DNA from 2 places in the Mediterraneibacter flintii genome. Region 2 is predicted to be linked to the other one. Evidence: riboswitches for the same ligand, from Rfam matches in the RefSeq annotation. Region 2 holds a riboswitch; the other holds the start of a gene.
What was found. A riboswitch is a leader RNA that binds a small molecule or an ion and turns the genes downstream of it on or off. The one in region 2 is predicted to bind thiamine pyrophosphate.

Region 1 (5,632 bases), 710 kb from region 2:
AATATGATGTCATAAAAATAGCATACAAAAATGATATTGTCAACATCTATTTGATGAATTGATAGATGATAAATTGATGTTTTCGAGGTGAAAAAATGAGCGATAGAAAAATTTGGTATCTATCGCTTATGTTATAATGAGTTTATTGTTCTGAAATTGTTTTACTTTGTTCATGATTTAAACATTCTTTCAAGGCATATGAAACAGTAAATCCTTGTGTTACGCGTGAATCCCATTTTTTTGATAAAATTGTTTGCAATTTTTCTAAATTTTCAAGGGCTTCTTGAGATAGTGTTAAAGTTGTGCGTGCCATAATTAATCCTCCTCTATATTTTATTAATATTAAAATAACATATCAAAAAACATCTGGTCAACATCAAATTGATGACAAAATAGGAGGGGATATTGAACATGGGATAGATAGCATTAAGATGTTACTTATCCTGAAGACAATCTTAATTATATCATTGCTGTTTAAAGATTACTCTACGGCATTATTGGCTTCGTCCAGCCCTTTGACAGTAGAGACATTTATCGACTATCTAAAATTATTCTATGCGTCTTTAAACTATCCAAAGTTTTATTATCAATTCCAGATTTCAATAATTTATACTGACTAATATTTTTACATTTCATATTTTCCCATAATGGAGAGTAATCTATCATTGTAATTACCATCTTTTCCTACTTTTTGATAGAAAAATTTTGTTTCATTATATATCAATGCGAAGTCAGAAGTATAAGATAAAATTTCTTTCTAAGCATATTTTAAGTAGGCTATTATGTATAGGGATACATGAAATTATAAAGAATAAGAAATATATGATATAATAATACAAATGTATGGCATCCTGTATGACTGCGAAAAAAATATAAAAAGAAGGTGAATAAAATGATATTTTATTTTTCAGGAACGGGAAATAGCGCTTATATTGCAGAACGAATTTCCCAGGCGTTAGATGAAAGAATCTGCTCATTAAACCAGGAGATTAAGAACCATCGACTTTTTAAAGGAAAGACACCCGAACGGCTGATTTTTGTATTGCCAACCTATTCTTGGAGGATACCGAAGGTTGTGGAGGAGTGGATTTTAAAATCCAGATTTTATGGTACACCAGAAGCATATTTTGTGATGAACTGCGGAGGAGAAATTGGAAATGCGGCAAAGTATATAAGAAAGCTCTGCCGTAAAAAAGAGTTTCTTTACCGAGGATGTGCGGAGATTGTTATGCCAGAAAATTATATTGCCATGTTTTCTGCACCTGATGAGATGGAAGCAAAAGAGATTATTGCGAAAGCAGACCCCAAGATTGATGCAGTGATAGAACAGATTGCAGAGGGGAAAACGCTGGAGAAGGAAAAAGAAGGGTTCATGGGCGCAGTTTTAAGCGGACCGATTAACATTCTATTTTATCCAGCAGTAGTACATGCAAAAAAATTTTGGGCAGACGACCAGTGTATTGGATGCAGAAAATGTGCAGATGCCTGCCCGTTGAATAACATTACAATGGAGGAGAGAAAACCTAAGTGGCACAACAAGTGTACACATTGTATGGCATGTATTACAGTCTGTCCCACAAAGGCAATTGAATACGGAAAGAAAAGCGCGGGTAAACCGAGATACCGCTGCCCATACGGACAGATGAGAGAGATATGAGCTGGCAGTGAGTGTTTAGTTGAGAATTATACCGGACAGTATCCTGTATCAGAAAGAAATTTTTCCGCCTGTGCTCTGCTTTGCACACCAGAAGTAGCTCCGACAGACTGGACACAGATGGCAGCGCAGGCAGAGGCAAAAGACAAGGCATTTTTAAATGAACTGCCGCGCAGGAGAGCAGAAAGAAAACCTGCGGCAAAATTATCGCCGGCTCCAGTACTGTCTATTGCGTTTACTCTGAATGCAGGCATGGAAAGACTTATCTTATGATTTTTAGCAAAGCATCCATTCTGTCCGGTTTTGATGATGACATTTTTAACCCCATAGTTTAAAAAGACTTCTGCCATATCAGCGTAGTCTTTTTTCTTTGTATAAAATCTGGCCTCTTCTTCATTGGGGAAGATATAGTCAATATAAGACAAGGCTTCCTTGATGTCTTCAAGTGTGACGGGTGTTTGAAGCGGAAGTTTGGTATCCGCTGTTACAATGGCTCCGGAAGCTTTTGCATCACGGCAGATTTTAGTAATGATTTCTGGGCATGTTAAGGGTGGTCTGAAAAGACTGGCAAGAGAGACTATCTGTACCTTTTTAAACAGAGAATGGGAAATCTGTAAGAAATCGTTCAGACAGAAAAAGGCATTGATCGATTTTCGATTTCCATCAGCGTCTACGAGTAGAGGGGCAATAGGAGTGTGTACCGCGTTATTACGGATGATATTGGTTGTACATATTCCGCTGTCAGTAAGGAGGTTGGTTAATATATCTCTGGCAAGATCGTTTCCGAGGACACAGACAGTCTGTACGCTGTGACCCAGACGGGATAAAACAACGGACTCATTGAATGCATCTCCGCCAGGGGACAAAGTGACAGAATCAGCAGTCTGCACACGTTCTTTATAAGAAGCACTGTTCCATCCTTTTATGATACAGTCCATAAGAACCTGACCAATACAAAGGACTTCTGGTGTTGTGTGAGTATGTATATTCATTTTCGCAGCCTCCTCATGCTCTAAAAATAAAAGGTATGTCGGCCGTCTTCATCAGAGAAATACAGATAAAAACGGCTGGATGCTAAAATTATATCATATCCATATATATTTGTCATAGAAGGATAGACAGACTTTTTAGGCGAGAAATCGATTTACATGCATAAGAAAAAATAATAAGGAGTCGAGTAGAGCCTAAGAATATACGTTGACAGTCTATGAAAGCAGTGCTACTCTAATAATATGAAGTTAGCGATTGCTAACCAATCTGATATATATCAGTATTCTAAAGCTGGAAGTTCATAAAAGGAAAGAAGGTCTGTACAATGGGAAGATATTACCGATTGTCAAAGAAAATTACAGAAGAGACGGCAGAAGAAATATTAAGGGAGATACGGGAAATTGAAGGGGCTGGAGAGATTACATTTGTAATGGACAATACTTGCCTGTTTGTAGATGTAGACAGAGAAAAGTATCCGCAGATTATGGGAAGAGCAGTGAATATATGCAGCAGAGTAGGAAAAGGGTGTGAGTTGTCCTTCGCTGGTTTCGGGCAGGAAAATAAATAGTGTTGCTTGACATTTACCGTATTTATGTTTATGATAAAAATCAAATACATAGGAATGATAACAAGGGGAGCTTGTGCTACAGGCTGAGAGGAAGTTTATAACTTCGACCCATAACCTGATTTGGATAATGCCAACGTAGGGATTTACGGTATGTGGGATTGTGCCCTCCTTGTTTTCAAAAAATAACAAGGAGGGTTTTTATGTTTGATCTATTAGTGAATGGGGAAGGCAGTCTGACGGCAGCAGGTTATGCGGTGAGTATTGTCGCTGGAATCCTTCTATTTATAGCAGCGTCTTTCTTTGCAGGAAAAACCTCGGAGAAAAAGAAGATGACAGCAAAACAGCTTGTATTTTGCGGTATGGCGATTGCATTAGCGTTTCTGACATCTTATTTAAAAGTATTTGAAATGCCCTGGGGAGGCAGTGTGACCCTGTGTAGTATGCTGTTCATTGTCTTGGTAGGAAACTGGTATGGGCCGAAGACTGGAATTTTGGTGGGCTTTGCATACGGACTTTTGCAGTTTTTGCAGGAACCTTATGTGTTGTCCTTTTTTCAGGTATGCTGCGATTATATTCTTGCCTTTGCAGCATTGGGGACAGCAGGATTCTTTGCAAAAAGCAGATACGGGCTAGTCAAAGGTTATATTGTCGCTGTGATTGCGCGAGGGGCTTTTCATGCACTGGGAGGATACCTGTACTGGATGAGTTATATGCCGGATAATTTTCCGCAATCTTTAAAGAGTATTTATCCAATTGCATATAATTACAGCTACATTCTTGCAGAAGGGGCGATTACGCTGGTGATTATTTCTATTCCTGCTGTGGCAAAAGGACTGAACCGGATTCGACAGATGGCCTTAGAATAAAAGTGAGTGCCGGGGCAGAGGAATGATGAAATCCATAGAAGTGTTTATTGTAAATCTGTACAATAAATGATATGTAAAATTATAAGTTATCCACAAAAAAAGCCAGGATGGGAAAAAGACATTGACGTAGTCAAGATACAGTGCTATTATATAGGCAAATAGGAAAACGATTTCCTGCTTTGTAAAAGGAGAACTTATATGGCGGTTACGATTGCAGATATTGCGAAGGAAGCAGGAGTTTCCATTTCTACTGTTTCCAGGGTGATAAATAACACAAAGCCAGTGAGTCCGGAATTAAAAGAAAGAGTATACCGGATTATAGAAAAAAATCATTTTACACCAAACGCATTGGCGCAGGGATTAATTACAAAAAAGACAAATATCGTAGGCGTTATAGTACCAGATATTTCCAATGCGGTTTTCGGAGCTCTGACAAAGGGGATCAATAGTGTATGTTCCAACAAAGGGTATACGATTATGGTATGTGAATCGGGGGGAGAGCTTGAACGGGAATTAAATCTTTTGAACATTCTTGAGGACAGGCAGATTGACGGCGTTCTTTTCGCGGGAGTGGACGTTAATCAGGAATTGGTCGATGCTATGCAGAGAAAGGATTATCCGGTTGTCCTTGTGACGCAGGAATGCTCCGTAAAAGAAAATATAATTGATACAGTGACACATGATAATGTACAGGCACTTTATGATGTTGTGATGTTCCTGCATGAAAACGGGCATGAGAGAATTGCATATTTAGGAGGTCCAGAGTATGATTTTTCTTCTGGACAGAAGCGGCTGAAAGGGTATAAGGAAGCACTCAGTGCACTGAAGATTTCCGTCCCGTATTCATATATTGAACAGGTACAGTTTTCTTTTCAGGGGGGATATGAAGGTATGAAGCGCATCTATGAAGAGAATAGTATTCTTCCTACAGCCGTGGTAACGGGAAGTGATTTGATTGCAATCGGGGCAGTACAGTTTTTGAATGGCCAAGGAATAGGCGTTCCAGAAGAAATATCTGTAATCGGATTTGATGATTTAGATTTTGCTACTTATTTCAGGCCGGAGTTGTCTACTGTTAGGATTCCTTATTTTGAGGAAGGGGAGATTGCGGCGAAGGAATTGTTGAAATATATGACGGGGAGTAAAACAAAAGCCTCTACACATTATGTACCTCACAAGATTATTCGGAGAGGTACTGTAAAAGTATTAAAATAAAGAAGGTCAAGAGCTGAAGTTGGTTTCAGCTCTTTCAAAATAGTTGATAGGAAAACGCTTTCCTAATAGATAAAAAGAAAATGATAGTTCAATAATTTGAGAAAAGGATGAGAATTAAAAAGGAATATTCTTAAAAGAAAGAATATTCAGTTTTTTGTCAAAAAAGGAAAACGCTTTCCAATGCCAGAAGATTCTCCCAAAAAGGGGAATTATATAAAATAATAAATTTAAAAGGAGGAAACATGATGAAAAAGAGAATGAAACAAATTGCAGCGTGTATGATAGCGGCCACGATGGTTGCTGGATTGGCAGGATGCGGCGGGAACAAAGACGGAAACA
Region 2 (5,632 bases):
AACAGCTTACAAAGCTGCGGACATTCGGGCTTAATGCAGAAGAAGCAGAGGCAGTAATTATAGAGAATTTCCTGAAATAAAAGAGAAGAATTCAATACAGTAGATATGTAAATAAAAAAGTGGGGGGTTCCCACTTTTTTATTTACATACATCAATCCATTCTTTTGTATTGGCATATTTTTCTAGTTCACCACAGGTTAATTCTACGGCCGAATTTGAACTGCCGGCAGCAGGAAATACAGTGGTAAAACGCTTTAAAGATATATCTAAATAAGTAACTGCTGTATCCGGATTTCCAAAGGGACAAACTCCCCCGATTGCATGCCCTGTATAAGCTTCTACATCATCAGCAGATAACATTTTTGCCTTCATTCCAAAGAAATGTTTGAATTTACTATTATCTATTTTCATGTCTCCTGCTGTTACGATTAGGATGGCCGCGTCCCGTTCTTTTGTGTAAAAAGAAAGGGTTTTAGCGATACGGGCAGGTTCTACTCCGGCGGCCTGGGCTGCCAGTTCAACGGTTGCACTGGAAACGGGAAACTCTATTATTTCTTTATTTATATTATTGTTTTTAAAATAATTTTTAACGATTTGTACGGACATAGTAAACTCCTTTATTGAATTACAAAATCATGGTGAAAAGACAGATTTGATTTTACTGCCGTTTTTTATTATAACAGAATCGTCTTTACAGTAAAAGTAGATTGTGATAAGATATTTCCGGATATCCGACAAAAGTTTTCCTGGGCGGGGAGCGCCGTCTGGGTTTTTACTGTACTTTACGTACGAGGTACGAAAATAACCTGCGAGGGAATCCGTGTTCCGGAGTGAGAGGATACCAGTGAGTATCGACCGTTATTTCAGGAGGTTAATATGAAAAACAATCACGTGAAAAAACTTGCTTTGGCAGGTATTCTTGTAGCTGTCGGTATTGTATGTTCGCCATTATCTATTCCGGTCGGCGCCTCAAAGTGTGCTCCGATTCAGCATTTTATTAATATATTAAGTGGCGTGTTTTTGGGGCCGGGGTACGCAGTAGGAATGGCATTTGTGACAAGTCTTTTGCGAAATTTGATGGGAACGGGGACACTGCTTGCATTTCCAGGGTCTATGTGTGGGGCATTTCTATGCGGCATATTGTACAAATATGGAAAACATCTTCCATATGCATATGCGGGAGAGCTGTTTGGAACATCTGTTATCGGAGGACTTTTGAGCTATCCGGTCGCTGTACTTTTGATGGGAAGTAAAAGCGCAGTGTTTGGCTTTGTAGTTCCATTTTTCATCTCTAGTTTTGGTGGTACTATTTTGGCAGTAGTGCTTGTCACTGCAATGAAAAAAATGAAAATACTAGATGTGTATCTGGGAAACTTGAAGTATCAATAAAAATAATAGGGGAGCTTGCGTGCGAAGCAGGCTGAGAGTAGGCTGAAGCGCCTAGACCCGTAACCTGATTTGGATAATGCCAACGTAGGGAGAATATAAACGCATTTGTAGCGGGTATACCTCATTGGTATACCTGCTTTTTACTATTTATGAAATATAGGAGGAGTTGACGTATGATAAAACAATGCATGTTACAAGTCAAAAAGACAGCACCGCTGATCCACAATATTACAAATTATGTTACGGTCAATGATGTGGCAAATATTCTTTTGGCATGCGGGGGAAGTCCGATTATGTCGGATGAAGCGGAGGATGTAGAAGACATTACTTCTATTTGCTCTGGTTTGAACATCAATATTGGCACCTTGCATAAGACCAGTATAGAGGGGATGTTTAAAGCGGGAAAGAAGGCCAACGAATTAGGACATCCGGTTTTGCTCGATCCAGTTGGGGCAGGAGCAAGCACCTTGCGCACGAATACAGCGCTGGAATTAATGAGAAAAATCAACCTGACGGCCATTCGGGGAAATATATCGGAAATAAAGACATTGGCATATGGGAAGGGGACTACAAAAGGCGTAGATGCGGATGTCGCCGATACAGTAACAGAGGAAAATTTAAAGACTGCAATCGACTTTGTAAAGGAATTTGCGAAGGAAAGCGGTTCTATTATTGCGGTGACAGGAGCGATTGATCTGGTTTCAGATGGTGACACATGCTATGTGATTCGGAACGGACGTCCGGAGATGGGAAAGATTACAGGCACCGGCTGCCAGTTATCCGGCATGATGGCAGCATATTTGGCAGCAAATCCAGAAGAACGTCTGGCGGCAGCGGCGGCATCTGTCTGTGTGATGGGGCTTGCGGGAGAAATTGGCTGGAAATATATGCAGAGAGGGGACGGAAACTCGGCATACCGCAGTCGGATTATTGACGCAGTCTATAATATGACAGAGGATGAATTAGAAAGAGGTGCAAAATATGAGGTGTTCTAAAGAAAGCCTGTTGCTCTACGCGGTAACAGACAGAAGATGGCTGGCAGGAAAAACGTTGTATGAACAGGTGGAAGAGGCGTTGAAAGGAGGCGCCACCTTCATACAGCTCAGAGAAAAAAATTTGGAGAAGAAAGAATTTCTAAAGGAAGCAAGGGAGATAAAAGCACTCTGTGAAAAATATAAGACACCATTCGTGATTAATGATGATGTAGAGATAGCAAAGGCTATAGATGCAGATGGCGTGCATGTAGGGCAAAGTGATATGGAAGCAAAGGATGTACGTGTCACATTGGGAAAGGAAAAAATAATTGGAGTTTCGGTACAGACAGTAGAACAAGCTCTGGAAGCTCAGAGACACGGTGTAGATTATCTGGGGGTCGGATCGGTATTTGCAACGGGAACAAAGGAGGACGCAAAAGAGGTAAGCCATGAGACTTTGAAGGAAATTTGCGAAGCAGTAGATATCCCTGTCATTGCCATCGGCGGAATTAACGAAAGGAATGTGATGAAGCTGGAAGGAAGCGGGATCTGCGGAATAGCAGTTATCAGCGCTATTTTTGCACAGCCAGATATAAAGGAAGCGGCAAGGCGGCTGCATAGACTTGCCGAAGAAATGATAGACAGAATGTCAGGGAAAAAGAAAGGGACAATATAAGCAAAATGATAAAAGGCGTCATATTTGATGTAGATGGGACTCTTTTGAATTCCATGCCAATTTGGGAGAACTTAGGTGAATTATATTTGAAAGGCTTAGGAATTACGGCAGAGAAAGGCTTAGGAAATATTCTGTTCGAGATGAGCATGGAGGAAGGGGCGGCATATTTGATTGATGTATATGGGCTCACTCTTACAGTGCCGCAGGTAGTGCAGGGACTTAGCGAACAGGTAGCAAAGTTTTATAGAGAGAAAGTTCCCTTAAAAGAGGGGGTAAGGCAGTATCTGAATGAATTTAGAGCACGGAATATTCCTATGTCAATCGCAACGGCCGGAGACAGGAAGAATACAGAAGCAGCGTTGAAACGGTTAAAGGTGTATTCTTATTTTCAGGGGATTTTTACTTGTTCTGAAGTAGGCAGTGGAAAGTCACATCCAGATATTTATCTGGCAGCGGCGCTTCAGATGGATACAGAACCTAAAAATACATGGGTGTTTGAGGACGCGTATCATGCTGTGTTGACGGCAAAAAAAGCCGGATTTAGGACAGCAGCTGTGTATGACAAAGCGAATGACAAGCAGCTTGCGAGGATTTGGAATACAGCAGATATTTATCTGCCAGAATTTTCGGATTTTGAGCTGTTTTATAAAAGAGCATCTTAAGATAGAGAAGCAGAGAGCAGAAATTGACACTGACACTATGAAAGGAGACAAACATGAAAACAGCATTGACAATTGCTGGCAGTGATTCCAGCGGAGGCGCCGGCATCCAGGCAGACATTAAGACAATGACGGTAAACGGTGTATTTGCTATGAGTGCAGTGACAGCCTTAACTGCACAGAATACAACCGGTGTAGCAGGGATTATGGAAGTGACACCTGCATTTTTGAAGGAGCAGTTAGACAGTATATTTACAGATATTCGTCCGGATGCGGTAAAAATCGGGATGGTATCCTCCGCCGGATTGATACAGGCGATAGCAGAAAAATTAAAAGAGTACCATGCCAAGCAGATTGTCGTAGATCCGGTAATGGTAGCGACCAGCGGAGCAAAATTAATCAATGATGATGCGGTTTCGGTATTGAAGGAGAAATTACTTCCTCTGTCGGATATAGTAACTCCCAATATTCCAGAGGCGGAGGTGCTTTCAGGAATAGAGATAAAAACGGAAGAAGATATGACAGCAGCAGCGGAGATAATTGGCAAGCTCTATCACTGTGCTGTATTGTTAAAAGGCGGACACCAGTTAAATGACGCCAATGATCTGTTGTATTCCCAAGGAGTCTGCCGGTGGTTTTACGGAAAACGTATCCATAATCCAAATACACACGGTACAGGATGTACGTTATCCAGTGCGATTGCTTCGAATCTGGCAAAAGGGTTTTCTATGAATGAATCTGTCAGACGGGCAAAAGAGTACATATCGGGAGCACTGTCGGCAATGCTTGATCTAGGAGCAGGAAGCGGCCCAATGAACCATGCTTTTGATATAAAAGGAAAATATACGAAAGAGAAGACGCAGAACAAGGACAGTAAACAGTAATGCTGTGAGCTGGCTGCGGTATCGCGGCGGACAGGGAAGGAAAATTCCCCTATCCTATCATGCAACCGAAAATTTACATGATTTTCTCTAAATGCAACCTCATTTTGCTTGTGCTTACATAAGGATTTTCATATAATCGGGGAGGATGAAAACATACGTCCAGACCGGTCAAGAAAAGGAAGAAAGGCAGGAAGTTAAAAATGAGTTTAGGTCAGAATCTGCAATTTTATAGAAAAAGAAAGAATATTACCCAGGAACAATTAGCAGAACAGCTTTGTGTGTCTCGGCAGACCATATCTAAGTGGGAGGCAGATGCATCCTATCCAGAAATGGAAAAGATACTGCAGTTATGTGAAATGTTCGGGTGTTCTATGGATACGCTCTTAAGAGGAGAGGCAAAAGAGGACTTGGCAGAGGATACGGCAGGATATGACAGCCATATGAATCGCTTTTCCAAAAGGATTGTTATTGGGATCGAATTGATTATTTTAGGAGTAGCAGGCGGTATACTGGCAGATTCCTTTTATGCGCCGGCATATATATCAGATTTAGTGACATTTAGTTTCGTGATAGCAGGAGCGCTGGTACTTGTGGCGACAGGACTTCAGCATAGAAGGTTTGCAGAGAAAAATCCGAAGATTCAGCCATTTTATAAGGAAGAGGAAATAGAGAGGTTTGAAGAAAAATTTCCGGTTTTTATTACAGGAGGAATTGGGGTAATTTTAGCAGGCGTTGTTGTATCGGCACTTAGTGAACAGTTTCCAGAAGCTAAGGGATATACAAAGGAAATCTATAATGCAGTGCTGCTTTTGTTTATTGCGGTTGGAACAGGGCTTCTAGTCTATGCTGGCATGCAGAAGTCAAAATTTAATATCAAAGAATACAATGAAGAGAACAAGCCGAAATCATCTCAAAAAGAACGTCTCCAGGGAATGTGGTGCGGATGCATTATGATATTTGCTACCATTCTGTTTCTTATAGGTGGATTTATATTTGGAAAATGGGAAATATGCTGGATATGCTATCCGATTGGCGCTTTGTTTTGCGGGA

Region 1: another riboswitch for thiamine pyrophosphate. It lies ahead of ACZ5C4_RS02700 (energy-coupled thiamine transporter ThiT); the one in region 2 lies ahead of thiM (hydroxyethylthiazole kinase).

What each region holds. Positions count from the first base shown of each region.
Region 1 is NZ_AP031405.1:572,483-578,114, forward strand. It holds gene ACZ5C4_RS02680 (hypothetical protein) at 143-313, opposite strand; gene ACZ5C4_RS02685 (EFR1 family ferrodoxin) at 893-1,657, shown strand; gene ACZ5C4_RS02690 (carbohydrate kinase family protein) at 1,684-2,646, opposite strand; gene ACZ5C4_RS02695 (hypothetical protein) at 2,970-3,212, shown strand; TPP riboswitch at 3,266-3,371, shown strand; gene ACZ5C4_RS02700 (energy-coupled thiamine transporter ThiT) at 3,413-4,078, shown strand; gene ACZ5C4_RS02705 (LacI family DNA-binding transcriptional regulator) at 4,277-5,293, shown strand; gene ACZ5C4_RS02710 (ABC transporter substrate-binding protein) at 5,536-5,632, shown strand, end outside.
Region 2 is NZ_AP031405.1:1,281,156-1,286,787, forward strand. It holds gene ACZ5C4_RS06100 (SufB/SufD family protein) at 1-80, shown strand, start outside; gene ACZ5C4_RS06105 (YbaK/EbsC family protein) at 139-606, opposite strand; gene thiW (energy coupling factor transporter S component ThiW) at 877-1,389, shown strand; TPP riboswitch at 1,387-1,498, shown strand; gene thiM (hydroxyethylthiazole kinase) at 1,563-2,384, shown strand; gene thiE (thiamine phosphate synthase) at 2,371-3,039, shown strand; gene ACZ5C4_RS06125 (HAD family hydrolase) at 3,045-3,701, shown strand; gene thiD (bifunctional hydroxymethylpyrimidine kinase/phosphomethylpyrimidine kinase) at 3,755-4,582, shown strand; gene ACZ5C4_RS06135 (helix-turn-helix domain-containing protein) at 4,783-5,632, shown strand, end outside.